DNA from 4 places in the Halomonas aestuarii genome. Region 1 is predicted to be linked to each of the others. Evidence: predicted binding sites of a transcription regulator. Region 1 holds the regulator's gene; each other region holds the start of a gene.
What was found. Region 1 encodes sigma-54, which starts transcription at its own class of promoters, with help from an activator protein. Its sites were predicted from a motif close to TGGCACNNNNNTTGCTNT; they were not measured.

Region 1 (5,848 bases):
ATCTGGCTCGGGGGCGCCGGCCTCCCCGCCGCCTCACCCCTTGAGTGAAACGCCACAACGGGCAACAATCACTGCCATGACCAACGACGCCCCCTACGCGGCCGGCACGTCCCGCCTGCGCGACAGTGCCCGCCGCACCCTGGAACTGGAACAGCAGGCCGTGGCGGCCCTGGCCGAACGCCTCGACGACTCCTTCGACCATGCCTGCCGCCTGATCCTGGCCTGCCACGGCCGGGTCGTGGTCACCGGCATGGGCAAGTCGGGCCATATCGCCGGCAAGATCGCCGCCACCCTGGCCAGTACCGGCACGCCGGCCTTCTTCGTGCATCCCGGGGAGGCCAGCCATGGCGACCTGGGCATGATCACTCGCGGCGACGTGGTGCTGGCCCTCTCCAACTCCGGCGAGACCGCCGAGGTCACCGCCCTGCTGCCGCTGCTCAAGCGCATGGGCACGCCGCTGATCAGCATGACCGGTCGTCCCGGCTCGACCCTCGGCCGCCATGCCGACGCCCACCTGGATGCCGGGGTCGAGCGCGAGGCCTGCCCGCTGGACCTGGCACCGACCTCGTCCACCACCGCCGCCCTGGCCCTCGGCGACGCCCTGGCCGTGGCGCTGCTCGAGTCCCGAGGCTTCACGGCCGAAGAGTTCGCCCTCTCCCACCCCGGCGGCAGCCTGGGCAAGCGCCTGCTGCTGCGGGTCTCCGACCTGATGCACGAGGGCAGCCGGCTGCCCGCGGTGCCGCTGGGCAGCCCCCTGCGCGATGCCCTGCTGGAGATCACCCGACAGGGGCTGGGCTTCACCTGCGTGGTGGATGCCGATGGCCGCCTGGCCGGGGTCTACACCGATGGCGACCTGCGCCGCACCCTCGACCAGCACAGCGACCTCTCGGCGCTAAGCGTCGACGACGTCATGACCCGCCCCGGCAAGCGGATCGCCCCCGACACCCTGGCCGCCGAGGCCGTCCGCCTGATGGAGGACAGCCGCATCTCGGCCCTGGCCGTGGTCGACGCCGACGGCCGCCCGGTCGGCGCCCTGCACATGCACGACCTGCTCGCCAGCGGCGTCATCTGACGCCCTGATCGCCCACCTACGCCCCAGACTGCTGGAGACACCATGAGCCTTGAATCCCCCCTGCTCGACAGCCAACTCGTCGACCGCCTGCGCCACGTCCGCCTACTCGCCATGGACGTGGACGGGGTGCTGACCGACGGGCGCCTCTATTTCCAGGCCGATGGCATCGAGATCAAGGCCTTCCACACCCATGACGGCCATGGCATCAAGCTGGCCCAGCGCGCCGGCATCGTGGTGGCCCTGATCACCGGTCGCGATTCGCCGATGGTCAGCCAGCGCGCCGCCGCCCTGGGCGTCAAGCATGTCTTCCAGGGGGCCGAGAAGAAGCTCACCGTGCTGCGCGAGCTGTGCGGTCGCCTGGGGCTGGAGCTCGAGCAGGTCGCCTACTGCGGTGACGACATGCCCGACGTGGCGGCCATCCGGCGTGCCGGGGTCGGCATCAGCGTGCCCGGCGCGCCGTCCTACATCCGCCAGCATGCCGACTGGGTAACCGAGTCGGTGGGCGGCCACGGCGCCGTGCGCGAGATCTGCGACACCCTGCTCCAGGCCCAGGGGCACTGGGACGCCGTGCTCGACACCTACCTGCACGGCTCGACCTGATCCATGGCCCTGCCGCGCCCGGGCTTCCGCACCGGCCTGTTCCTTCTGCTGCTCGTCCTGGGCGGGGGACTGGCCCTGCTCGACCTGCAGGACGCGCCGCCCCCCGGCCCGGTTCCGGGAGACGCGTCGGGCGAGCCCGACTACTACCTGGAGGACGCCCGGCTGACCCGTTTCGACGCAAAGGGGCGGCCTCACCAGCGCCTCGACACCCCGCGGCTGACCCATACCCCCCATGACGACGTGACCCGCCTACAGCAACCGGACGGCACGCTGCTGGACGAGGAGGGACGGGTCTGGCTGGCCAGCGGCGACACCGGCACCCTGGGCGCGGGAGGCAACCCGCTGACCCTGTCCGGCGACGCGCGACTCCTCGCCCCCGCCGAGCGCTGGCAACTGGACACCGAGATCCTGCACTTCGATGCCGACAGCGGCCACGCCTGGAGCGAGACCCCGGCCGTGCTGCGCCAGCCGCCCCAGCGGATGCGCGGCGAGCGCTTCGACGCCTGGATCCATGACAACCGCGCCCGGCTGACCGACAATGTGCGCGGCTACCATCCGCCCGCGACCCACGAGGACCCCGAGTCATGACGCGACCTTCCCTCGCCCCCCTGCTGACCCTCGGCGTCATCGGCGTGCTGCTCGGCAGCGCCCCGGCCCTGGCCCTGGAGGGTGACGCCAGCGCCCCGATCGAGGTGGAAGCCAACCAGCTCGACCTCGATGACCGCGCCGGCACCGCCGTCTACACCGGCAACGTGGAGATCCGCCAGGGCAGCATGCAGCTGACCGGCGACCGGGTGGAGATCGTGCGCAACGACGAGGGCGAGCTCAGCCGCGCTACCGCCACCGGCGAACGTGCCTACATCGAGCAGAAGCCCGCCCCGGACGAGCCCCTGGTCCGCGGTTGGGGCCGCACCGTCGTCTACCACGTCGCCGATCGCCGCATCGAGCTGATCGACCGCGCCGAGCTGCACAAGGACGGCGACACCTTCGACGGGGGGTACCTCGAATACTTCCTCGACCGCCGCGTCGTCCAGGCCCGCTCCGAGGCCGAGGGCGTCCAGGAGCGCCAGCGCGTGCGGATGACCCTCGAGCCCGAACAGCAGGACGGCCAGTGATGAAGACCCTGAGCGCCCGGCACCTGGCCAAGAGCTACAAGCGTCGTCGCGTGGTGCAGGACATCAGCGTCTCCATCGAGCAGGGCCGGATCGTCGGCCTGCTCGGCCCCAACGGGGCCGGCAAGACCACCTCCTTCTACATGATCGTCGGCCTGGTTCGCGCCGATGCCGGCGAGGTGCACATCGACGACCTCGACCTCTCGACGGCCGCCATGCATGAACGGGCCCGGGCCGGCATCGGCTACCTGCCCCAAGAGGCCTCGATCTTCCGCAAGCTGTCGGTCGCCGACAACATCATGGCGATCCTCGAGACACGCCGCGACCTCGACCGCCAGGGCCGCCAGGCCCGGCTCGAGGAACTCCTCGAGGACTTCCACGTGACGCATATCCGCGACAACCTTGGCATGAGCCTCTCCGGGGGCGAACGGCGACGCGTGGAAATCGCCCGGGCGCTGGCGACCGAGCCCGCCTTCATCCTCCTCGACGAGCCCTTCGCCGGCGTCGACCCCATCTCGGTGGGCGAGATCAAGGGCATCATCCGCCAGCTCAAGGCCCGCGACATCGGCGTGCTGATCACCGACCACAATGTCCGCGACACCCTGGACATCTGCGATACCGCCTACATCGTGGGCGACGGCCGGATCATCGCCGAGGGCAATGCCGAGGCGATCCTGTCCAACCAGCGCGTGCGGGAGGTCTACCTGGGCGAGGACTTCCGCCTCTGATTGCAATCACCTGATATACCTGTCGTTATATCCCGACGGCATGAAGATTGCGGATGGCACGATTGTTGCAAATTATCAGGTTGCAACCCCCTCGGGCAGGGGCTAGGGTAGGGGTTTTCGGCACGCCGGGGGAACTCCTCTCATGGCCATGAAGGCTTCCCTGCAGCTTCGCGTCGGCACCCAGCTGACCATGACGCCCCAGCTGCAGCAGGCCATCGCCCTGCTGCAGCTCTCGACCCTGGACCTTCGCCAGGAGATCCAGCAGGCGCTGGAGTCCAACCCCCTGCTGGACGTCGAGGACGAGTTCGGCGAACAGGCGGTGAGCGAGACGCCCGACGACGACTGGGCCAGCGAGATCCCCGAGGAACTCACCACCGATAGCGACTGGTCCGACACCTACCAGGACCTCGGCACCGCCCCCGCCGGCGGCAGCGGCGAGGGCCCCGACTTCGAACGCCAGGCGTCGGGCCAGAGCCTGCAGGGCCACCTGGCCTGGCAGCTGGCCATGACCGACCTCGACGAGCGCCAGATGCGCATCGCCGAGAGCCTGATCGACAGCATCAACGGCGACGGCTATCTCACCCAGCCCCTGGAAGAGATCCGGGACGGCTTGAGGACCCAAGGCCTCGCGGGCCTGAGGAGCCGGGAAGTCGAGCAGGTGCTCCTGCGCCTCCAGCAGTTCGAGCCCACCGGCGTCTTCGCCCGGGACCTGCGCGAGTGCCTGCTGCTGCAGCTGGCCACCCTGCCCGATGACACGCCCCTGCTGCCCCAGGCCCGCCGCCTGGTTCGCCAGTTCCTCGAGGCGCTCGCGGGCGACGACCGCCGCCTGCTCAAGCGCCGGCTCGGCCTCGACGACGCGGCCCTCGACACGGTGATCGACCTGGTGCGCTCGCTGGATCCTCGCCCCGGCAGCGCCTTCACCGAGAGCGACAGCGACTACGTGATCCCCGACCTCGTCGCGCGTCATACCCGCGAGGGGTGGCAGGTGGAACTCAATCCCGAGGCCATGCCGCGCCTGCGCATCCAGCCCGACTACGCCGCCCTGATCCGACGCGCCGACAAGAGCGACGACAACCAGTTCCTCAAGGACCACCTGCAGGAAGCGCGCTGGCTGATGAAGAGCCTCTCCAGCCGCAACGACACGCTGCTGCGGGTGGGCCGCGAGATCATGGTGCGACAGATCGACTTCCTGGAGCATGGCGAGGAGGCCATGAAGCCGCTGATCCTGGCCGATATCGCCCAGGTCGTGGAGATGCATGAATCGACGATCTCGCGGGTCACCACCCAGAAGTTCATCCATACCCCGCGCGGCATGTTCGAGCTCAAGTACTTCTTCTCCAGCCAGGTGGGGGGCGGCAACGGCGAGGGCGACGCCCACTCCAGCACCGCCATCCGCGCCCGGATCCGCAAGCTGATCCAGGACGAGCCCCCGCGCAAGCCGCTTTCCGACAGCCGGCTGGTCGCGCTGCTCGAGGAAGCCGGCATCAGCGTCGCGCGCCGCACGGTGGCGAAATATCGCGAGGCGATGGGCATCCCCTCCTCCAGCGAGCGCAAGCGGTTGCGTTGAACGATCCCCCGCGACGCCCTCAAGCGCCCTCCTGCCGCCTATTGACCCGAACGCAAGCGATTGAAATGACGCCGTTCACGGGGAGCTCCAATCCCCCGGGGCGAAGGGGTATGCAGGACGGCAAAAAGGGTTACAATCGAGCCACACCCCGCAAGAGCAAGGAGCGTGTCATGCAAGTCAACATCACCGGCCATCATGTGGAACTGACCGACGCACTGCGTGACTATGTGCAGGAAAAACTGACCCGCGTCGAGCGTCACTACGACAACATCACCAATGTGCAGGTCACCCTCTCCGTGGAGAAGGAACGCCAGCAGGCCGCCTGCACCCTGCATGCCGCCGGTGCTGACCTCCATGCCGAAGCCATGGAGAGTGACATGTATGCCGCCATCGATGCCCTGGCCGACAAGCTCGACCGTCAGCTGGTGAAGCACAAGGAAAAGGCACAGGCCCGCGCCCAGGGCGCCGGCGCTCGCTGATCCCGTCATGACACTGGACGCCATCCTGCCCCCCGAGCGCACCCTCTTCGATGTGCCGGGGGGAAGCAAGAAGCGGGTGCTGGAGTTCTTCAGCACCTTCATCGCCCAAAACACGCCCAGCCTCGACAGCCAGGAGGTCTTCAGCCGACTGATCGGCCGGGAGCGGCTGGGCAGCACCGGCATCGGCAACGGGGTCGCCATTCCCCATGCCCGGAACCCGCACTGCAAGGCCCCCATCGCTGGCTTCCTCAAGCTGGCTGAGCCGGTGGACTTCGATGCCATCGACGGGG
Region 2 (5,848 bases), 1.0 Mb from region 1:
GGAGATCACCCGGGTCAGGTCGATGACGCGGATCCCGGAGAGAGAGCCCGAAGCTGGGGGATGATGGTCGGACATGCTCATCCTCTTGCGGTAGGGACATCGGCACAGTCGCCAAGGGCCAGGCGCGGCCCGGCCTTGGTGACTTGAGCGGGGAGCTCTCGCCCCATCAGGCGAGCGGCCAGACGACCGGCCTCGATCATGCCCTCGAGGTCGATGCCGGTCTCGATGCCCATTTCGTCGAGCAGGTAGACCATGTCCTCGCTGGCGATGTTGCCCGACGCCCCCGGGGCGAAGGGGCAGCCGCCGAGCCCGCCGATGGAGCTCTCGTAGCGATCGACGCCCAGCCAGAGGCCCTGCATGACGTTGGCCAGGCCGATGCCGCGGGTGTTGTGGAAATGCAGGGTCGGCGGGAGCGAGGGGGTGACCTCGCGCAGATGACGGACACGCTCGGTGACCAGCGGCGGGGTGGCCATGCCGGTGGTATCGCCCAGTGACAGCCGGGACGCCCCGAGGTCGGCGAAGTGGCGGGCGATACGTCCCACGGCGCGGACGTCGACCTCTCCCTCGAAGGGGCAGCCGAAGGCGGTGGCGATGGCCCCCCGTACCTCGATTCCGCTGCCCTCGAGGCGGCGGGAAATCTGCTCGAACCTCGCCAGGGAGTCGTCGATGGAGCAATTGACGTTCTTGGCGTTGTGCGTGGCAGAGGCGGAGACAAACAGCACCACCGCATCGACGCCCGCCGCCAGGGCGCGCTCGGCGCCCCGAAGGTTCGGGACCAGCGCGGAGAGGTGCAGGTCCGGAATCTGGCGCAGGGCCGAGACCAGTTCGGCGGCATCGGCCAGTGCCGGCACGGCTCGGGGACTGACGAAGGAGGTCAGCTCGAACTGCCTGACGCCCGCCGCCACCAGCGCCCTGGCCAGCCTTGCCTTGTCCTCGGTGGGGAGCAGCACGGGCTCATTCTGCAAGCCGTCGCGCAGGCCCACCTCGGTGACCTGGACACGCGCCGGAACCGCCTCTGATGCGTCGGGCATAGAGCGTCCTATTGAATGATAGGTTGCTTATGCATCGACGCTACGGCAGCGGCGTCATGCTCAACAATGCGCCTTTCGTTCTAGGCAGCCAACGGTCAGTCCTCGGCCAGTGCCGGCAGCAGCGTCTTCAGTTTCCGGGTCAGGGTGTTGCGGCCCCAGCCCAGCAGCTCCGCGGCCTCGCCCTTGCGGCCGCCGGTGTGCTTGAGCGCGGTCTCGATCAGGATCCGCTCGAAGTCCGGCACGGCCTCCTCGAGCAGGTGGGTGTGGCCGGCGGCCAGCGCCCGGTCGGCCCAGTCCCGGAAGGCGGTGCGCCAGTCGCCGACGGCGCCCTCGGTGGCTCCGGGCTCGCGCAGCTCCGGCGGCAGGTCCTCGACCAGCACCTCGCGACCGGAGGCCATCACGGTCAGCCAGCGGCAGGTGTTCTCCAGCTGGCGGACGTTGCCCGGCCAGGGCAGCCGGGTGATATGGGCCTCGGCCTCGGGGGTGAGCACCTTGATGTCGGTGGAGAGCTCCTTGGCCGCCTCGGACAGGAAGTGGCGCGCGAGCCGCGGGATGTCCTCCCGGCGCTCGGCGAGCTTGGGCAGGTGGACGCGGATCACGTTGAGGCGATGGAAGAGGTCCTCGCGGAAGCGCCCGTCCTCCACCAGGGTCTCGAGGTTCTGGTGGGTGGCGGCGATGATCCGCACGTCCACCTTCACCGAGGTGTGGCCGCCCACCCGGTAGAACTCGCCGTCGGCCAGGACCCGCAGCAGGCGGGTCTGGGTGTCGGCGGGCATGTCGCCGATCTCGTCGAGGAAGAGGGTGCCGCCGTTGGCCTGCTCGAACCGCCCCTGGCGCTGGGCCGTGGCACCGGTGAAGGCGCCCTTCTCGTGGCCGAACAGCTCCGACTCGATCAGGTCCTTGGGAATCGCGGCCATGTTCAGCGCGATGAAGGGCTTACCGGAGCGCGGGCTGTGTTGATGCAGGGCACGCGCGACCCGCTCCTTGCCGGTGCCCGACTCGCCGTTGATCAGCACCGTGATGTGGGAGTGCGACAGCCGGCCGATGGCGCGGAACACCTCCTGCATGGCCGGGGCCTCGCCGATGATCTCGGCATCCAGCCCCTCGGGCACGGTGACCGGACGCTGCCGCTCGCGGGCATGGGCCACCGCCCGACGCACCAGGGCCAGCGCCTCGTCCACGTCGAAGGGCTTGGGCAGGTACTCGAAGGCGCCCCCCTGATAGGAGGCCACGGCGCTGTCCAGGTCGGAGTGGGCGGTCATCACGATCACCGGGAGCTCCGGATGCACCTCGCGCACCCGGGCCATCAGGTCCAGGCCATCGAGCCCCGGCATGCGGATATCGGTGACCAGCACGTCGGGCGGGTCCTCGAGCAGGCGCTCCAGGGCGCGATCGGCACGCTCGTGAGACTCGACCTCGAGGTCGGGCTGGGCCAGGGCACGTTCGAGCACCCAGCGGATGGCGCGATCGTCGTCGACGACCACGACACGTGCGACATCAGTCATGGCGCTTCTCCAGCGGAATCAGCAGTCGGAATTGGGTGTGGCCGGGCTCCGAATCGCACTCGATCAGCCCCTGGTGCTGGTGCAGGACCGACTGGGCGATGGAGAGCCCCAGGCCGCTGCCCTCGGCGCGGCCGGAGACCATGGGGTAGAAGAGCGTCTCGCGCAGCGACTCGGGAATCCCCGGGCCGTTGTCGATGATCGCCACCTCGCAGACCAGCCGGTGACGTTCGGCGCCCAGGGTGAACTGGCGGCGGGCGCGCGTCCGCAGCACCAGCCTCGGCGAGGCGGTGCCGGCCTCGGTCATCGCCTCCACGGCGTTGCGGGCCACGTTGAGGACCGCCTGGATCATCTGCGACTCGTCGCCGGACAGGTCCGGCAGGCTGGGGTCGTAGTCGCGCTCGATCCATACCGTCGGGTGCTCGACGATGAGCAGCGACCGGACGCGCTCGAGCACCTTGTGAATGTTGAGGGGCTCGTGACGCATGACCCGGTTGGGCCCCAGCATCGAATCGACCAGGTCCCGCAGGCGGTCGACCTCCTCGATGATGATGCGGGTGAACTCCTGCAGGCCGGGATCATCGAGGTCGCGCTCCAGCAGCTGGGCCGCCCCGCGGATGCCGCCCAGGGGATTCTTGACCTCGTGGGCCAACCCGCGGGCCAGCACCTTGATGGTCTCCTGGCGGGTCTGCAGCGCCTCTTCGCGGGAGATCCGCAGCAGCCGGTCGCGGGGTTCCACCTCGAGCAGCAGCTCATCCGCGGAGAGGGGCGACACCGTGTAGTCGACGGTGAGGACCTCGCCGGTGACCAGGGTCAGGCGCGCCTCGCGCTGGGTAAACGGATGGAATTCGTCACGCGCCTTGGCGAGCAGGGCCCCGATGTCCTCCTCGCCCGTCACCAGGGAGGGCAGGGGCTGCCCCTTCAGGCGGCTGAGGCTGATCGCCAGCAGCGCCTCCGCGGCCGGATTCATCCAGCGCAGCCGGAGCTCGCCATCGAGCAGCAGCACCGCGGTGGTGAGATGTTCCATCAAGCGTTGATACATGGGGACGTCCTGCCCGATCCGGTTCCCGCTCCCCGGAGGAAGCACCTTGAGCACCTGTTGCAAGGAGTCTTGCAAGAAGCGCGCCACTTCATGAGGCAGGTCATGGCGCCGTATCAGGGCAAGGCCGCACCAGCATGATGCACCACTTTAGTGCAAAAGGGCGCGCTGCGCCCATTGCCGTGCAGCGAGACTGGGGAGAGGCAAGGCTCAGGGCGCGTCGTCGGGCAGAGGGTGGTGGTGTGGAGAGTGATGGTGCGGAGGGTGATGAGACGATCCCGGCCACCCTGCCCGCTCGGGGTCGCGTCGCCGCCGGGACTCCGTGCCACGCAGCCGCTCACGGGAGTCGAAGGCCCGTTCCTTGACCCGGTCGGCATGATCGAAGGGATCGAAACGGTCGTCGTCGCGAGGCCGGACACTCCTGCCCATCAGCCGGTCCACGTAGTCGAAGGCAGGCCCCTCCTTCACCCGGTCCGCATGATCGAAGGCATCGAAGCGGCCATCGTCGCGAGGCGCAGGCTCGCGACAGGGCCTGTGGGTGCCGTCCGGACACAGCGGTCGATGTGGCCGGCGATGGGACAGCTAACTGCCCGGGCTGTTGGGGTTCTGGGGCAGGTTGACGCTGGCTCGCTGCACATAGAGGGTCACCGGCGAGGTACGATGGCGCACCGCCCCGCTGGCATCCAGCAGCTCGGCCTGCAGCACGTGTTCTCCGCGCGGCAGGTTGTTCAGCAGGAAGGTATCGGTATTCATGGCCGACTGGCTGATCCGTCCGTCCACCAGCAGCCGCACCCGGTGGTCCTCGCGCAGGTCAGGCTGGATGCCCAGGGTCACCTGGACATTGCCGGCCGCACCGGTGGGCAGGGTCTCCTCCTGGCCGGGCGAGAGGATGCTGAAGCTGTCATAGGGCATGAACGGCTGCCCCGGCGACGCGGTGCCGACGCTCCCCTGGCCACCCTGGACCTCTGGCGCCATGCCCGCCGGCTCGCTGGGACTGGGCACCACGGTGAGCGGGTCGAGCGTCACTTCCTCGCCGCCCCCCTCCGGGTTGTCGGTGAACACCACGTTGCCCTGGGCGTCGATGGTGCGATAGATGGTCTGGGCGTGAGCCGCCAGGCTCACCGACATTCCCAGCACCAACACTGCCAGTGCCTTGTTCATGCGCGTCTTCCTGCGTTGCCGATGGGTTTCCCTTTATCATGCAAGACTAGCGCAGAAGCGAGCGCCCGAGGAATGGCGATTGCGCCAACGCGTTGATATGGGGTGCAGATACCCGACATGCACGCGGCGTGCGGCCGGTGGACACAGGAGATGACGCATGGAGGCATGGCAGACGGTGGTCGCCCTCACGCTGATGGCCGGCATGGCGATGCCGCTGGGAGCCTGGCTCGCCCGGGTGGAATGCATAGCGATCGACTGGCTCGAGAACGAGCTGCGTCACGGCATCATCGCCCTGGGCGGTGGCGCCCTGCTCTCCGCGGTGGCCCTGGTGCTGGTGCCGGACAGCCTGTCGGCCATCTCGCCCTTCGCCGCCACGGCCTGCTTCGTGGCGGGGGGACTGGCCTTCATGGCCCTGGACATCGCCCTGAACCGCAGCGGCACGTCGGCCAGCCAACTGGCGGCCATGCTGTCGGACTTCGTGCCCGAGGCCCTGGCGCTGGGGGCAATCTTCGCCACTGACAATCCCGGGAGCCTGCTGCTCGCCGGCCTGATGGCCCTGCAGAACCTGCCCGAGGGTTTCAACGCCTACCACGAGCTGCGCAGCAGCACGACCTACTCGAGCCGGCGACTGATCGGCCTGTTCCTGCTGGCGGCCTGCCTGGGACCCATCGCGGGGCTGAGCGGCCTGCTGTGGCTCGCCCACTACCCCTCGGCCGTGGCGATGATCATGCTGTTCGCCGCCGGCGGCATCCTCTACTCGGTGTTCCAGGACCTCGCGCCCCAGGCCAAGCTTGCGCGTCACTGGGGCCCGCCGCTGGGGGCGGTGATGGGGTTCGCCCTGGGCATCGCCGCCCACATGCTTATGCCGTGACAAGGCCGTAACAACAACGCCGGGACAAAAAAGAGGCACGCCCTTGGGCGTGCCTCTCGTGATGCCGGGTGCGGCGCCTGAGCGCCGCAGGATCAGCAGCTGTAGTACATGTCGAACTCGATCGGGTGCGTGGTCATGCGGATGCGCTCCACGTCTTCGCTGAGCAGTTCGATGTAGGCATCGATCATGTCGTCGGTGAAGACGCCACCCTCGGTCAGGAAGGCGCGATCGGCGTCCAGCGCCT
Region 3 (5,848 bases), 1.4 Mb from region 1:
CCCGGACGTCGTCGAGCTTGAACGGCTTGATGATGGCGGTCACCAGTTTCATGGTCTTGATCCTCGTCGTGTCCGTTGGTCGGTGGCGGTGGCCGCCACCCTGGCTGCGTTCATTGTGCCAGAGCATACACCCGCTGCGGGAGGAATAAAAAAGGCCCCCCGAAGGGGGCCGGGCGGAGCTTACGGGCTCGCGCGGGTCCTTGCCTCACTTCTTGGAGGCGCTGAACTCGGGGTAGGCTTCCAGGCCGCACTCGGCCAGGTCGACCCCTTCGTACTCTTCTTCCTCGGTGACCCGGATGCCCATCACGGCCTTGAGGATCAGCCAGACGATCAGGCTGGCCACGAACACCCAGAAGAAGATGCCGAGGATGCCGATGAGCTGCGGACCGAAGCTTGCTCCGCTGTTGGTCAGCGGCACGGCCAGCACGCCCCAGATGCCGACCACCCCGTGCACGGAGATGGCACCCACCGGGTCATCCAGCTTCAGCTTGTCCAGGGTCACGATGGCGATGACCACCAGCAGGCCGCCCACGACACCGATCATCACGGAGCCCAGTGCGCTGGGCGAGAGCGGATCGGCGGTGATGGCCACCAGGCCCGCCAGGGCGCCGTTCAGGGACATGGTCAGGTCGGCCTTGCGGAACCACAGCTTGGCCAGGATCAGCGCGGCGATCACGCCGCCGGCGGCGGCCGCGTTGGTGTTGACGAACACCTGGGCCACATTGTTGGCGGAGGACACGTCGGACATCTTCAGCTCGGAGCCGCCGTTGAAGCCGAACCAGCCCATCCACAGGATGAAGGTACCCAGGGTAGCCAGCGGCAGGTTGGCGCCGGGGATGGCGTAGATGCTGCCGTCCTTGCCGTACTTGCCCTTGCGCGGGCCGAGCACCAGCACGCCGGCCAGGGCCGCGGCGGCACCCGCGAGGTGCACGATGCCGGAGCCGGCATAGTCGGAATAGCCGACCTCGGCCAGCCAGCCACCGCCCCAGGTCCAGTAGCCGGACACCGGGTAGATGAAGCCGGTCATGACCACGGCGAAGGCCAGGAAGGCCCACAGCTTCATGCGCTCGGCCACGGCACCGGAGACGATGGACATGGCGGTGGCCACGAACACGACCTGGAAGAAGAAGTCCGAGCGCATGGAGTAGTAGGGGGCGTCATCGCCGCCGGCGAGCACCGCATCGACGCCGTTCTCGCTGCCGATCAGCGCGCCCAGGCTCGGCAGGATGCCTCCGGCCTCGCTGGAGTACATCACGTAGTAGCCCACCAGCAGGTACATGGTGCAGGCGATGGCGAACAGGGCGATGTTCTTGGTGAGGATCTCGGCGGTGTTCTTGGAGCGCACCAGGCCTGCCTCGAGCATCGAGAAGCCGGCGGCCATCCACATGACCAGTACGCCGCAGATCAGAAAGTAGAAGGTATCGAGCGCGTAGCTCAGTTCCGGAAGTTCACTCATGGGTGTCTCTCCACGTCAGGAATGGGAAGGGAGGGGCCGTCAGACGGCATCGGCTCCGCGCTCTCCGGTGCGGATGCGGATCGCGTCCTCCAGTGGCGTGACGAAGACCTTGCCGTCGCCGATCTTGCCGCTGTTGGCCGCGCTGCAGATGGCGTCTAGTACGGTATCGAGGCGCGCGTCGTCCACGGCGACCTCGACCTTGACCTTGGGCAGGAAGTCGACGACGTACTCTGCACCGCGATAGAGCTCGGTGTGGCCCTTCTGGCGGCCGAAGCCCTTGACCTCCGTGACGGTGATGCCCTGGACGCCGTTTTCAGCGAGTGCCTCGCGGACGTCGTCGAGCTTGAATGGCTTGATGATGGCGGTGATCAGCTTCATGTCGGATCTCCCCTACGGATGATGGGCGGCGCAATGCCACCGAGAAGTGGCTGCCCTGTCTTTGCGCAAACCGTGCCACTTTGCGGAATATTTTCGTGATTTCAGTGGACTGGGGGTGCATCTGGTGAAGGGAGGCGATGGGGTGCAGGAGGCCGATCGCGGTCATGCACTGTTCTGGTGCCATGTCGAAGTGCATCTGCACCATGGTCAAGCATAGCCGGATAATGCGCGGCGCCCGAGGCTTGCGTATCCTCTGGACAGGCATCCAAATCACGTTTCAGGAGAGACATCATGGTGAGCCACGACCGCATCAGCCGCCTGGCCCAGCAGATCGGCGACCGGCTGCAGGGCGCTTCCCAGGCCCCGGAAGAGGTGCAGAAGGGGATCCAGCAGGTGGTCAAGGGCGCCTTCGACCGCCTGGAGCTGGTGTCGCGGGAGGACTTCGACATCCTGATGGACGTGCTACAGCGCACCCGGGCCCGTGTCGAGGCCCTGGAGCAGCAGGTGGCGGCACTGGAGGCGGTGCTGGACACCGCCCCCGCGCGGGAGACGACGAGCGCATCGGCGCTGGCGCTGCCGGAGGAGCCGAGTGCGGCATCCACGCGCGAGCCGAATCAAGAGCCCGGCCCCGGTGCGAGCGCCGATGACGCGAACCCCGAGGAAGACGCCGGCGCCGGCGAGTCCAGCCGCTGATCCTCGCCCGGTATCGGGCGCCCCCCGCCGGCCTGGACTAGCCTGAGGGCAGACAGGCGGCGAGGGATCGCGCATGACGCTGGCAATCATCCACACCCGGGCGGGCCTCGGCCTCGAGGCGCCCGAGGTGCTGGTCGAGGTGCACCTGGCCAACGGGCTGCCCGGCATCACCCTGGTGGGACTGCCGGAGGCCGCCGTCAAGGAGAGCCGCGAGCGGGTCCGCAGTGCCCTGGTCAATGCTGGCTTTGACTTCCCCCTGCGACGCATCACCCTCAACCTGGCCCCCGCCGACCTGCCCAAGGAGGGCGGCCGCTTCGACCTGCCCATCGCCCTGGGGCTGCTGGTCGCCTCCGGCCAGGTGCCCCGCGAGGCCCTCGAGGGCGTCGAGTGCGCGGGCGAGCTGGCCCTGGACGGCCGGCTCAGGCCGGTGGCCGGGGTGCTGCCCATGGCCATGGCCACCCGCCATGCGCGCCGCCAGCTGATCGTGCCCCGGGCCAACGCCGACGAGGCTGCCCTGGCCGGGGACCTCGACGTGCTGCCCGCCGATCACCTGCTTGAGGTGGTGGCGCACCTGCTGGGGCAGGCGCCCCTTCTCCCGCACCGCTCGCCGGGCCCCGCCCCGGCGCTGGAACCGGGCCCCGACCTGGCGGACGTGAGGGGCCAGCACCAGGCCCGGCGTGCGCTGGAGGTCGCCGCCGCCGGCGGCCACAACCTGCTCTTCGCCGGCCCGCCCGGGACCGGCAAGACCATGCTCGCCAGTCGCCTGCCGGGCATCCTGCCCCCGCTCACCGAGCAGGAGGCCCTGGAGGTGGCGGCGATCCGCTCCGTGAGCGGGCTGCCCCGCGCCGAGCAGTGGGGGGTGCGCCCCTTCCGCGCTCCGCACCATACCGCCAGTGCCGTCGCCCTGGTGGGCGGCGGCTCCAAGCCGCGCCCCGGGGAGATCTCCCTGGCCCATCGCGGCGTGCTCTTCCTGGATGAGCTGCCGGAGTTCTCCCGGCACGTCCTGGAGGTGATGCGGGAGCCCATGGAATCGGGGCAGATCCACATCGCCCGGGCCAGCCACGAGCGACGCTTTCCGGCCGGCTTCCAGCTGGTGGCGGCCATGAACCCCTGTCCCTGCGGGCACCTGGGCGACCCGCGTCAGCCCTGCCACTGCACCGCGGCCCAGATCCAGCGCTATCAGGCACGGCTGTCCGGTCCGCTGCTCGATCGCATCGACCTTCAGGTGGAGGTGCCGGCGCTGGCACCCGAGCAGCTGACCTCCCGGGAGCCGGGAGAGTCCTCGAGGGTGGTGCGCGAGCGGGTGCTGGCGGCGCGGGCGAGGCAGGCGGCCCGCGGGGGGCTCAACGCGCAGCTGTCGGGACGGGCCTTGGAGGAGGCCTGCGCCCTGCAGGCGCAGGATCGGGCCTGGCTGGCCTCGGTGCTGGAGCGGTTGAAGCTGTCGGCCCGGGCCTATCACCGGGTGCTGCGGGTGGCCCTGACCCTGGCCGACCTGGCCGGAGAGGCGCGACCCGGGCGCGACCAGCTGATCGAGGCCATCGGCTACCGTCAGCTCGACCGGTTGCTCAAGGGGTGAAGGGCCGCGCGCTCACCGGGCGGTGATCATGGGGTGATCAGAGGGCCGTGGCGTCGAGGGCCCCGCTGATGTCGGTGCGCCAGGCGGGCTCGTCGCGTCCGGTGCGGCGCAGTTCCAGGCTCAGGCGATAGGGCAGCAGCTCGCGGTCCGAGAGCCGCAGGCGGGGGCCGTCGGCGACCAGGCGGGTCTCTAGGCGCCACTGGTTGTCATGGCCGCCCTCTGCCATGGCCTCACGCCACTCCAGGACCTGGGGTCCGCCCGAGACCGCCAGCAGGGCCCGGGTCAGGCTCTCGAGCAGGCGCTCGTCGGTGAGCCCCAGCCGCGCATCGACCTCCGGCATCGCCAGCAGCAGGACCTGATCGACCGCCGGGCTCGGCAGGGGCGGGGTCGCCGTGACCCGTTCGGCGGCGCGCTCGCTCAAGCCGAACAGGGCCTGGCGCACGGTGGTCGGCTGCTCCGGGGAGCCCGCACAGCCGGCGAGCAGCAGGGTCAACAGCAGCGGCATCAGGTGGCGCGTCATGGCGAATGCCGCTCCCCGACCGGGGCGCCGGCCGGCTCCAGCGTCTCGACGAAGCGGTCGAGCACCGAGAAGAGTTCGCGGCGAATCGGCTCGGCCTCGTTGACCAGGTGGTGGCGGGCCTCGGGATGGCGATGGATCTCCGCGTTGGGAAACTTGCGGGCCAGCACGCTGAGGTTCCATTCCCAGTCTACGGTGAGGTCCTGCTCGCCCTGCAGGATCAGGGTCGGGACCGGGCTCGGGGGCAGCGCCAACAGCTGCGGCATCCAGCGGCGCATGGCGCCCACCCAGTCCATCGCCAGGCGGTCGGCCTGGAGGGGGTCGCCCACGCGCAGGAAGTCCGCGAAGTCGGCATCCGTGGAGTTGGCGCGGAACTTGCGCGGGATCGAATCCACGAAGGGGCCCACCAGGCGGTGCAGCCAGCTCGACTGGTTCCAGCCCCAGGGGCGGACCAGCGGGGCCAGCAGCGCGAGTCCCGACCAGTGGCCGTCGTCTCCCCGGGTCAGGGCATCGGTGGCTAGGATTGCCGCGCCGGTACTCTGGCCGATGCCGAGCCAGGGACGGGGGGCCAGCCCCTCGTACTGCAGATGTTGCTGCAGGTGATGCAGGCAGCTGCCATAGTCATTGAAGTCGTCGATGGAGGCGCGCCGGCCGCTGGAGAGGCCATGGCCGGGCAGGTCCCAGAGCACGACCCGCCAGCCCCGCGCCAGCAGGCATTCCAGCAGGTGGCGGTAGAGGCCGAGGTGGTCGAAGTAGCCGTGCACCACGAAGGCCGTGCCGATGGGCGATTCGGGGCTCCAGACCTGGGTCCACAGGCGAAAGTCGCCGGCCTCCAGGTAGCCCACGTAGAGGCCCACCCGCTCGGCGAGCAGGGGCGCCAGGCCGTAGTGGCCCAGGTAGCGTTCCAGCTCCTGGCCGGACCGGTCGGCGGGGGCGAGGGGGCCCAGAGCCTGCAGGGGGGTGAAGTCGCTCATCGGTTTCTCCGCAATGCCCGTTCATGCTAGCGCCAAGGCGACGGCGCGACCAGCGAAGCCTTTGGCGACGGGCCATGGGCCTCATCATTTGGTCTAGCTTCCGGTGCCTCGAGGCGGCGATGGCTTTACATGTGGAAGTATTTTCCACAAAATTGACCCACGCAGTCATCTTTCCCTGTCCGGCCGGTCGGTGCCAGGGGGCACCGAACAGCCAAGCATGAGGAGTACGACCCATGACCCAACGCATCACTCGC
Region 4 (5,848 bases), 870 kb from region 1:
AGGCCGAAGTAGAGGGTCTCCAGGCCGCGGTTGAGCCTGAGCTTCTGGTCGATGCCGGCGAGCGCGGCCTCGGCAGCCTCGGCGAGCGCGGGATCGTCGCTTCGCGCCGCCGAGCTCAGGGCCGAGCGGACCTCGCCGTTGAGGCTGCCGGCCAGGACATCGACCGCCGCCACCTGGCCCTGCTCGAGGCGATGGATCGCCAGCCCCTGGGCGAGCAGGCGGGCGACCTCGGCATCCCCTTCGGCCTCGAGCAGGTCCTGCAGGGGCGCCACCATGGCCTCGTCGACCTGCCCCAGCAGGTCGCGGGCCGCCTCGCGGCGGGCCCCCACGTCATCCACCCGCAGGTCGAGCACGGCCAGGACACTCTGCAACTGGCCGCGCAGTGAATTGTTGATGCCGATGCGGTCGAGCTCGCGGCGCGACATCTCGCCGAGGTCCTCTCCGGTCAGGGCATCGACCACCGGCCAGTTGCGGCCCCGGTTCTCGAGCACCACGACGAAGCGCCCGCTCTCCTTGTGGCGCTGCAGCTTGCCGCCGAGCAGGGCCTCCAGCCAGTCGCGGCTGCGCGGGTCGCCGCTGTCGACGATGGCCTCGATGGCCCCGCCCATCTGGGCGTAGGAGGCCGCATCGAGGGACGCGAGCAGGGACTGGCCGTCGTCCTCCTGGGCCTGGGCGGTCAGCGGCAGGCAGGCCAGCAGGCAAAGGGCCAGCAGCCGCCTGAGACATGGGGGGATCTTCATGGACGTGTCCTGTGAATGATCGTCGAGTGGCGTGCCGATACCACCGGGCCGACGTGGGCCCGGTGGGTCTGTCAGCGGGATTCCGCGAGGAAGCCCTGGTGATGGTAGGACGACCTCTTACTGGGCCTCGCCGCCACCGCAGCTGCCCTTCACGACGTTGTAGTTGCCGCAGGACAGGGGTGCGCGCCAGTCGCTGATCAGGTCCTTGGAACCTTCCAGGTAGTCGGACCAGGCATCGCCGGCCACGGTGGAGGGGGTCTCCCAGACGATGGAGAACTGGCCGTTGTCCTGGATCTCGCCGATCAGCACCGGCTTGGTGATGTGGTGGTTGGGCATCATCGCGGCATAGCCACCGGTGAGGTTGGGGACGCTGACGCCGATGATGGCGTCCTTGACCTCGTCGACCTCGGTGGTACCGGCCTTGCGCACCGCCTCGGCCCACATGTTGAAACCGATGTAGTGGGCTTCCATGGGGTCGTTGGTCACCGCCATGTCGTCGCCGGTGTACTCGATCCAGGCGTCGATGAAGTCATAGTTGGTATCGGTGTCGACGCTCATGAAGTAGTTCCAGGCGGCGAGGTGCCCGACCAGCGGCGCGGTGTCGATGCCCGTGAGCTCCTGCTCGCCCACCGAGAAGGCCACCACCGGGATGTCGGCGGCGTCGATGCCCTGGTTGCCCAGTTCCCGATAGAAGGGCACGTTGGCGTCGCCGTTGATGGTGGAGACCACCGCGGTCTTCTTGCCCTCGCTGCCGAACGCCTTGATCTCGGAGACGATGTTCTGCCAGTCGGAATGACCGAAGGGCGTGTAGTTGATCATGATGTCCGCATCGCCCACGCCGTGACCCTTGAGGTAGGCCTCGAGGATCTTGTTGGTGGTGCGCGGGTAGACATAGTCGGTCCCGGCCAGCACCCAGCGCTCGACGCCCACCTCGTTCATCAGGTAGTTGACGGCGGGGATCGCCTGCTGGTTGGGCGCCGCCCCGGTGTAGAAGACGTTCTCGGAGGACTCCTCGCCCTCGTACTGCACCGGATAGAAGAGCAGGCCATTGAGCTCCTCGACCACCGGCAGCACGGACTTGCGCGATACCGAGGTCCAGTTGCCGAAGATCACGTCGACCTCCTCCTGGGCCAGCAGCTCGCGGGCCTTCTCGGCGAACAGCGGCCAGTCGGAGGCCGGGTCCACCACGACGGCTTCCAGCTGGCGACCGAGCAGGCCGCCATTCGCGTTCTGCTGCTCGATGAGCATCTCGACGGTGTCCTTGAGCACCGTCTCGCTGATGGCCATGGTGCCGGAGAGGGAGTGCAGGATGCCGACCTTGATCGGATCCTCCTGGGCCATGGCGGGAGCGGCCACCCCCAGGCTCAGGAGGGACGCGGCCAGCCAGCGGGGGGAACGGTAAGTGGATGACGGGATCATGGGATCTCCTTGCGATCGATGTTCTTGTTGATGATGAGTCCAGCGCAGGAGGACATCGCGAGAATGCCTCTGGCATGAACGCGCAAGGGATGTGCCATGTCGCCGAGATGCCGTTTTTTCGACAATCAATCAGTCGGTTGGGCGCGGGCGAAACGGGGGGCGATGCCGCCCCCAGGCCATCTTCTGGTGCAGGCGCCCCGTCGCGGCGCGCCATGATCGACCGGCCCCATGGTGCAACGCACCGCAATGGGGCGAGACGGCCAGACAGAAGACGGGGGCGCCGGCCAGGCCGACGCCCCCGCGGGGCCGGGAGGACACGGGAGGGCTAGTCGCCTTCCGGGTTGCCCGTGCCGGTCGCCACCGTCATTCGACGACGCAGGATCGGACCGATGAGGTAGGGCAGGATCAGGCCCAGGCCGGCGAACACCCACAGGCCGATGGCCAGCCCGCTGTCCCACAGGATGGTCCAGTCGCCGTCGGAGATGTCCATGGCATGGCGCAGGTTCTTCTCCATCTCCGGCCCCAGCAGCAGGCCGAGGATGACCGGCACCAGCGGGATCTCCAGCTTGCGCAGCACATATCCCCCCACGCCGAAGGCCACCATGAAGTAGAGGTCGAAGGTGGTGTTGCTGATCGAGTAGATCCCCACGAAGGCGATCATGGTGACGACCGGCAACAGGTACATCGGTGGTACCGAGAGCAGCTTCACGAAGATGCCGACCAGCGGAATGTTGAGCACCAGCAGCAGGAAGTTACCGATCAGCAGCGCCGCGATCACTCCCCAGACGACGTCGGCGTGCTGGGTGAACATCAGCGGCCCAGGCGTGATGTTGAGCGAGATCAGCAGTGCCAGCAGCACGGCGGTGGTCCCGCTGCCCGGCACGCCGAGGGTCAGCATGGGCACCAGCGCACCGCTGGACGCGCCGTTGTTGCCGGCCTCGGGCCCGGCCACCCCGCGCGGGTCGCCCTGGCCGAAGTAGCCCTTCTTGCCCACGACCTTCTTCTCGAGGGTGTAGCCGATGAAGCTGCCCAGCGACGCGCCGGCCCCGGGCAGGACCCCGGCAATGAAGCCCAGCACTCCGCCGCGCAGGCTCGAGGGCAGGATGGCGCGAATATCGGCCCAGGAGAGCTTGAGCTTGTTGACGACCATCTTCTCCTTGCCGCCGCCGGCGCGCTCCTCGATGAAGAACAAGAGCTCCGAGATGGCGAAGAGCCCGACGATGGCGATGATGAAGTCCACCCCCTCGTAGAGCTCCAGCACGCCGAAGGTGAAGCGCTGCACGCCGGTGTTGTCGATGCCCACGGTGGCGATCATCAGGCCGATGGCCGCGGCCACCACCGTCTTCATCGGGTTCTTGCCGGTGATCCCGCCGAGGGTGGCGAAGGCCAGCAGGAAGAGCGCGAAATACTCCGCAGGGCCGAAGGTCAGGGCGAAGTCGGCCAGCAGCGGCGCCAGCAGGATCAGGCCGATGGTGGCCACCAGGCTGCCGATGAACGAGGCCACCGCGGAGATCGCCAGGGCCTCCGCCGCCTTGCCCTGCTGGGCCATGGGGTAGCCATCGAGGCAGGTCATCATGGCGGGTTCGTCGCCGGGAATGTTGAGCAGGATCGACGAGATGCGCCCGCCGTACATGGCGCCGGCATAGACCGCGGTGAGCATGATCAGGGCGGTCTCGGGGGCGAGCCCCAGGGTGAACGCCAGCGGGATCAGGATCGCCACCCCGTTGGCCGGCCCCAGGCCCGGCAGCGCACCGATCAGGGTGCCCAGGAAGGCGCCCATGAGGGCGAACATCAGGTTGTGCGGCGCCAGGGCGACGCCGAAGCCGTCGATCAGATAGCCGAGGGTCTCCATCAGCTCACCTCCAGGAACGAGAGCAGGCCCAGCGGCAGCGCGAGGTCCAGGGCGAAGTTGAACACCAGGTACACCACCAGGCCGGAGACCGCCCCGACGAGGTAGGCGCGCGGCGGTCGCGCGCCCATGCGCCAGCACAGGGTGCCGACGGCCAGGGCGGTGCTGATGATGAAGCCGAGCGGCTGAAGCAGCATGGCGTAGAGCACCAGCACCACCACGGCGATGACCAGCTCGATGCCGGTCCGGCTCCAGGGCCAGGCGTTGTCGGGGTCGGGCCTGACGATCAGGTAGAGGCTGGAGAGGGCCAGCACCACGGAGAGCAGCAGCGGGAAGGTCTCGGGACCGACGGCCTCACTGCCGCCGAAGGGTTCGGGGAGTTGCGTGGCGCCCCAGCCGTACGCGACGGCCAGGACGATCATCAGCACTCCGAAGATGCGGTCGTTGAAGGTCATTACTGGATCAGCCCGATGTCCCTGGAAAGCTGTTCGATGTCATCGATCTGGTCGGTGACGAAGGTCTCGAACTCGCCGGCGCTCATGTGGAAGGGCATCAGGCCATTGTTGGTCATGACGTCCTGCCACTCCTGGCTCGCGTAGATGGTGTCCATGGCATCCACCCAGTACTGCTTGGCGTCATCGGAGATGTCGGCGGGCATGTAGAAGCCGCGCCAGTTGGGGCCGATGGCATCGATGCCCTGCTCCATCGCGGTGGGGATGTCGTTGAACTTCCCCGGCAGGCGCTCCTCGGAGAGCACGGCCAGCACGCGCAGGTCACCAGATTCCATGAAGCCCTGGGCCTCGGAGATGTCGCCGGTGAAGGCATCGACGTGCCCCCCCACCACCTGGGTCATGGCCTCGCCGCCGTTGTTGTAGGAGAGGTAGGCGATGCGCGGCAGGTTCTCGACGCCCGCCGCCTGGGCGGCGATCAGCACCTTGAGATGGTCCCAACCGCCCTTGGCACTGCCGCCGGCGAACTTGATGCTGCGCGGGTCCTCCTTGAGGGCCTCCATCATCTCGGGGAGATCATCGATCTCGGAGTCGTCGGACACGGCGATGACGCCATAGTCCGCGCCCAGGGCGCCGATCCAGTTGACCATCCCGGCGTCCATGCCCGGGAACTGCCCCTGGGCCAGGCGCGTGGTGGTGGCCGTGGAGGCCGCCACCAGCAGCTGGTCGTCGCCGGCCCGCTTGCTGACGGTGTGCGCATAGGCCACGCCACCACCGGCACCGGCCATGTTGATGGTCTGGACGTTGCCGGGCACCAGCTCGAGGTCCTGAAGGACCTGGCCTACGCTACGGCAGGTGAAGTCCCAGCCGCCGCCCGGATCGGCGGGTGCCAGGCACTCCACCTTGCCCTCGGGCTCGAAGGCGAAGGCGGATGCGGCGGTGGTGGCGAGCACGGTGATGGCTACCAGCTGGATGGGTCGCTTGAGAATCATGGCGGGCGTTCCTCCTGAGATCAGGCGTCTGTGAGGCCTGTGTGATTGTTCGCTTGCGGAACCTGTCATCCTTCCTTACAATTCTGTAAGGCAGAATGCCGTTCCTCAGGATGGAAAGTTAGGCGCGGCGTCGGGGGTCGTCAACGCCCGGGCGCCCGATTGCGACCAAAGTTCAACGCCGTCGCATGACGATGGCATGGGGGCGCGAAGCCCCCTGGACGACAGACCGAACGGAGGCTGGATCCGCGATGGCACAGGACCGCGTCGAGGCCGTGGAGCGCGCACTGACGGTGCTGGAGGCCTTCGACTCCCCGCAGGAGCACTTCACCCTGGCCGAGCTGGCCCAGGTCACCGGCTACTACAAGAGCACCCTGCTGCGCCTGCTGGGGTCGCTGGCCC

Region 2: a site for sigma-54 is predicted at 3,644-3,661, ahead of glnL (nitrogen regulation protein NR(II)). Genes of this name have one in related genera too.
Region 3: a site for sigma-54 is predicted at 1,895-1,912, ahead of BOX17_RS08300 (P-II family nitrogen regulator). Genes of this name have one in related genera too.
Region 4: a site for sigma-54 is predicted at 2,239-2,256, ahead of urtA (urea ABC transporter substrate-binding protein). Genes of this name have one in related genera too.

What each region holds. Positions count from the first base shown of each region.
Region 1 covers NZ_CP018139.1:423,743-429,590, forward strand. Annotated here, with positions in the region: gene BOX17_RS01920 (calcium/sodium antiporter) at 1-48, shown strand, start outside; gene BOX17_RS01925 (KpsF/GutQ family sugar-phosphate isomerase) at 77-1,072, shown strand; gene BOX17_RS01930 (KdsC family phosphatase) at 1,115-1,672, shown strand; gene lptC (LPS export ABC transporter periplasmic protein LptC) at 1,676-2,260, shown strand; gene lptA (lipopolysaccharide transport periplasmic protein LptA) at 2,257-2,787, shown strand; gene lptB (LPS export ABC transporter ATP-binding protein) at 2,787-3,512, shown strand; gene BOX17_RS01950 (RNA polymerase factor sigma-54) at 3,655-5,079, shown strand; gene hpf (ribosome hibernation-promoting factor, HPF/YfiA family) at 5,250-5,558, shown strand; gene ptsN (PTS IIA-like nitrogen regulatory protein PtsN) at 5,566-5,848, shown strand, end outside.
Region 2 covers NZ_CP018139.1:1,437,506-1,443,353, forward strand. Annotated here, with positions in the region: gene BOX17_RS06575 (CaiB/BaiF CoA transferase family protein) at 1-75, opposite strand, end outside; gene BOX17_RS06580 (hydroxymethylglutaryl-CoA lyase) at 78-1,031, opposite strand; gene glnG (nitrogen regulation protein NR(I)) at 1,127-2,536, opposite strand; gene glnL (nitrogen regulation protein NR(II)) at 2,529-3,575, opposite strand; gene BOX17_RS06595 (DUF4124 domain-containing protein) at 4,155-4,733, opposite strand; gene BOX17_RS06600 (ZIP family metal transporter) at 4,891-5,604, shown strand; gene glnA (glutamate--ammonia ligase) at 5,697-5,848, opposite strand, start outside.
Region 3 covers NZ_CP018139.1:1,803,049-1,808,896, forward strand. Annotated here, with positions in the region: gene glnK (P-II family nitrogen regulator) at 1-52, opposite strand, end outside; gene BOX17_RS08295 (ammonium transporter) at 206-1,456, opposite strand; gene BOX17_RS08300 (P-II family nitrogen regulator) at 1,496-1,834, opposite strand; gene BOX17_RS17165 (accessory factor UbiK family protein) at 2,126-2,527, shown strand; gene BOX17_RS08310 (YifB family Mg chelatase-like AAA ATPase) at 2,601-4,103, shown strand; gene BOX17_RS08315 (hypothetical protein) at 4,141-4,623, opposite strand; gene BOX17_RS08320 (alpha/beta hydrolase) at 4,620-5,594, opposite strand; gene BOX17_RS08325 (malate synthase G) at 5,828-5,848, shown strand, end outside.
Region 4 covers NZ_CP018139.1:3,094,213-3,100,060, reverse strand. Annotated here, with positions in the region: gene urtB (urea ABC transporter permease subunit UrtB) at 1-740, opposite strand, end outside; gene urtA (urea ABC transporter substrate-binding protein) at 858-2,159, opposite strand; gene BOX17_RS14400 (tripartite tricarboxylate transporter permease) at 2,485-4,011, opposite strand; gene BOX17_RS14395 (tripartite tricarboxylate transporter TctB family protein) at 4,011-4,463, opposite strand; gene BOX17_RS14390 (Bug family tripartite tricarboxylate transporter substrate binding protein) at 4,463-5,449, opposite strand; gene BOX17_RS14385 (helix-turn-helix domain-containing protein) at 5,698-5,848, shown strand, end outside.